DNA from 2 places in the Mesorhizobium sp. 131-2-1 genome. Region 1 is predicted to be linked to the other one. Evidence: predicted binding sites of a transcription regulator. Region 1 holds the regulator's gene; the other holds the start of a gene.
The links. Region 1 encodes LexA, which represses DNA repair genes until DNA is damaged. Its sites were predicted from a motif close to TGTTCNNNNTGTGTTCNG; they were not measured.

Region 2: uvrA (excinuclease ABC subunit UvrA) is a predicted target of LexA. The motif match lies at 825-842, and genes of this name have one in related genera.

What each region holds. Positions count from the first base shown of each region.
Region 1 is NZ_AP023247.1:3,528,429-3,530,630, reverse strand. Features, by position in the region: gene JG743_RS17040 (molybdopterin molybdotransferase MoeA) at 1-658, shown strand, start outside; gene lexA (transcriptional repressor LexA) at 775-1,509, shown strand; gene JG743_RS17030 (ComEC/Rec2 family competence protein) at 1,503-2,202, opposite strand, start outside.
Region 2 is NZ_AP023247.1:3,828,178-3,830,379, forward strand. Features, by position in the region: gene JG743_RS18555 (hypothetical protein) at 1-213, shown strand, start outside; gene uvrA (excinuclease ABC subunit UvrA) at 992-2,202, shown strand, end outside.

The DNA of each region.
Region 1 (2,202 bases):
CGACGAACTGCTGCCGCCCGGCAGCGAGCTCGGTCCCGACCAGATCATTTCATCCAACGCCTATGGCGTCGCCGCCGCCGCGCAATCGGTCGGCGCCCGCGCGCTCGATCTCGGCATCGCCGCCGACCGCAAGGAAGCGATCGCCGCGCTGGTCAGGCAGGCGGTCGAGCAGGAGGCCGACGTCATTGTCACGCTGGGCGGCGCCTCGGTCGGCGACCACGATCTGATCCACGACGTGCTGACCGGCGAAGGCATGACGCTCGATTTCTGGAAGATCGCCATGCGCCCGGGAAAGCCGCTGATGTTCGGCCGGCTGGGCCGCACGCGCTGCATCGGCCTGCCGGGCAATCCTGTCGCCAGCCTGGTCTGCTCGCAATTGTTCCTGAAGCCGCTGCTGGCGCGGCTCGGCGGCCGCGACTTCCGGCAGGACATGCGCGAGGCGCTGCTGGGCGCGGCGATGCAGGCCAATGATCTCAGGCAGGATTACGTGCGCGCCGTGGTCCGCGAAGAAGCCGGCTCACTGGTTGCCACCCCCTTCGGCATCCAGGACTCCTCGATGCTGCGCATGCTCGCCGACGCCAACGGCCTTGTCGTGCGGGAACCCTTTGCCCCAGCCGCTGCCGCAGGCGACGCTTGCCGCGTGCTGATGCTACGCTGAACAAAACGTCAACGCATTCATTAAACTTTAAACGGTTGCGGAACACAACTGGAACAGATAGTGTTTGTTCTGGGTTTGTTTTTCCGATTCTGGTTTCAGAACCCGTGGGGGCCGCCATGCTGACGCGCAAACAACATGAACTCCTGATGTTCATCCATGAACGTCTGAAGGAAAGCGGCATTCCGCCCTCATTCGACGAGATGAAGGAAGCGCTCGATCTCGCCTCCAAATCGGGCATCCACCGGCTGATCACGGCGCTGGAGGAGCGTGGCTTTATTCGCCGGCTGCCGAACCGGGCGCGTGCGCTGGAAGTGCTGCGCCTGCCCGATTCGATCGCGCCCGGCCTCAATGCGGCGAAGAAATTTTCACCGAGCGTCATCCAGGGAAGTCTCGGACAGGGCAATCTCGGCCGGCAGATCAAACCGGCGTCGCCATCGCGCACCCCAAGCAACGATGACGACGCGGTGTCGGCGGTGTCGATCCCGGTGATGGGCCGCATCGCCGCCGGTGTGCCGATCGACGCCATACAGCACCAGACGCATTCGATCTCGGTGCCGCCGGACATGATCTCGGGCGGCGAGCACTATGCGCTGGAGGTCAAGGGCGATTCGATGATCGAGGCCGGCATCTTCGACGGCGACACGGTCATCATCCGCAACGCCGACACCGCGAGCCCCGGTGAAATCGTTGTGGCGCTGGTAGACGAGGAGGAAGCAACGCTGAAGCGCTTCCGCCGCAAGGGCGCATCGATCGCGCTCGAAGCCGCCAACCCGGCCTATGAGACCCGCATTTTCGGGCCCGACAGGGTCAAGGTGCAAGGCAAGCTGGTCGGGCTGATCCGGCGCTACTGAGCGGGCTGCGGCTTGGTGCCCGGCTGCTCGGGCCTCTCGTAAGGCGGCAGGCCGCGCGCCTCGCGTGAGTAGCTGCGCTGTTCGTGCCAGGGCCGGTACGGCTTTTCGACGGCGTAGCGGATTGTTGCCTGTGCGGTTGCTGATTGTCGATCGAAGAAGACGGCGGCACTCCCCGAACGAGCGAGCTGGCGCTTGGTGACGACGAGGGCCAGCGAGTTCCAGCAGGGGCTGTAGGCGGTGGCGTCGTCGATGACGATGAGGTCAGCGAAGGCGCAGGCCGGCCGCGCCGTCTTGCGGTCATCGGCGAGCGCCACGATCGCGCCGGACGGATGCCGGGCAAGGCATAGCCCGCCCTTGCAATAGAACGGCGAGCCCGACGGCAGCTCGAGCGGATCGATGTCGAAGCGCGCGTCCCCTGTCTCGAAGGTCTCCGGCTCGACGATGGTCTCGGCCACCAGCGCACGTTTCCAATTGTCAGTGGTGAATTCGTTCGGCCGCGCCCTGTTGATGGCGAGCTCGCCGCCGCCGATCGGCATTGCCACCAGATGCGCGTCCTCCGAGATGAGCACGTCCGGCGTGCGGACGTTCGAGACCGTCAGCAGGCTGGCCAGAGCGAAGGGAACGGCCGCCAGTCGCAGCCAGGTGGTGGCCATGGTTGCGATAACCAGCGCAATCGTCACAAAAACCACGGAT
Region 2 (2,202 bases), 300 kb from region 1:
GCCTTCGCCGATGACAGTTCGACACAGAAAGGCACGCTGCCCGGCGTGAGCAGCGACTATCGCATCGCCAAGCCCGCCCCGCAGCCCGAGCCCGACGATGCGCTGCCCGCCGGCGGCAACGGCCAGTTCAAGATCGGCGACACCGATGTCAGGATTTCAGGCAGCATAACCATCGACATGGCGACGGGCGGGATCAGGCCGCCGAGCCACTAGCGGGTTGCCGTCTGAGCCTCCGCGCTTCCCACGCAGACAATTGCTGATTTCCGATGGATTTGTGCTTTCCGACGGAATTGGGCGAAGCGCTGGCTGCTTGCCCAAACGAACAGCCCCGCCGTTGCTTCCGCAAAACGGACGGGGCTTTTTCTGGATTTAAAATCCAAACTTGCCGGGAGTGTACTGCCGGCGTTTGATTTCGGATGCATCGCGGCATTCAGCCGACGATCCGACTATTGTCTCTGATTGTGAGGATTCGACAGGTCACGGTTTGTCGGGCTGACGCTCACGCCTGCCCTGGCACTTATGCCCGCCGCGGCTCCATCATCGTGTGGAGCCTCAAGGGACTGTCCGGTGGCGTCATGCTCCGCTCCTGGGTCCGTTGCGACATTGTCGTTCAGAGCGCAAATCGCAAAACCTGCGGCGTCTCGCAGGCCACCTTTGGGTGGCGAGGCCATCGAAAGACGGCCGGCTCCGTTGACCACCGGACACTGCGCCCGTGAGTCGGAGACGTCAACCGTTGAAAAGCCGATTAAGGGAAAATGTGATCTCCGGGAGGTTACGTCCAGGTCAGGTCGAGGCGGGATTTCCACACCGCTTTGTCAGGAGCATGTTCGGCCTTTGTTCTTTCCGCTTGCCCGCTCGCGCGAAAGACGGTTAAACGCTCTGGTCGAGTTTATGTGGTGCGTCTCGACGTGGCGGCGAAAATACCTACATAGGGGATGGCCGGGAAACCCCGCCACTCCAGCAAATTCCAGACCTGAGGCGGCGACCGGCGATGGCCGACCATAAATACCTTTCCATTCGCGGGGCGCGCGAACACAATCTCAAGAACGTCGATCTCGACCTGCCGCGCGACAGCCTGATCGTCATGACCGGCCTGTCGGGCTCCGGCAAGTCGTCGCTCGCCTTCGACACGATCTATGCCGAAGGCCAGCGCCGCTATGTCGAGAGCCTGTCGGCCTATGCCCGGCAATTCCTCGAGATGATGCAGAAGCCGGATGTCGACCAGATCGACGGGCTGTCTCCTGCCATCTCCATTGAGCAGAAGACAACCTCGAAGAATCCGCGCTCGACGGTCGGCACCGTCACCGAGATCTACGACTACATGCGCCTACTGTTCGCGCGCGTCGGCATCCCCTATTCGCCGGCCACCGGCCTGCCGATCGAGAGCCAGACGGTTTCGCAAATGGTCGACCGGGTGCTGGCGCTCGAGGAAGGCACGCGCCTGTTCCTGCTGGCGCCGATCGTACGCGGCCGCAAGGGCGAGTACCGCAAGGAACTGCTGGAGCTGCAGAAGAAGGGTTTTCAGCGCGTCAAGGTCGACGGGGTCTTCTACGAAATCGCCGACGTGCCGGCGCTGGACAAGAAGTACAAGCACGACATCGACGTCGTCGTCGACCGCATCGTCGTGCGCGGCGATCTTGCCACCCGGCTCGCGGATTCCATGGAAACCGCGCTGAAGCTCGCCGAGGGTCTCGCCGTGGCCGAATTCGCCGACCGGCCGCTCGACGCCAGCCTGACCGGCGAGGATTCCGTCAACAAGTCGAAGAACGAGACGCATGAGCGCATCCTGTTCTCGGAAAAGTTCGCCTGTCCGGTGTCCGGCTTCACCATTCCGGAGATCGAGCCCAGGCTGTTCTCCTTCAACAATCCGTTCGGCGCCTGCCCGACCTGCGACGGTCTCGGCAGCCAGCGCGCCATCGACGCCAATCTGATCGTCCCCGACGAGAATCTTTCGCTGCGGGACGGCGCCGTCAGCCCGTGGGCGAAGTCGACCTCGCCCTACTACGCGCAGACGCTTGAAGCGCTGGGCAAGGCCTATGGCTTCAAGCTCGGCGACAAGTTCAAGGATCTTTCCGCCGAGGCGCGGGAAGCCATCCTGCACGGCACGGGCGAGCGCGAGATCACCTTCCAGTATGATGACGGCCTGCGCTCCTACAAGACGACCAAGACCTTCGAGGGCGTCATCCCCAATCTCGACCGGCG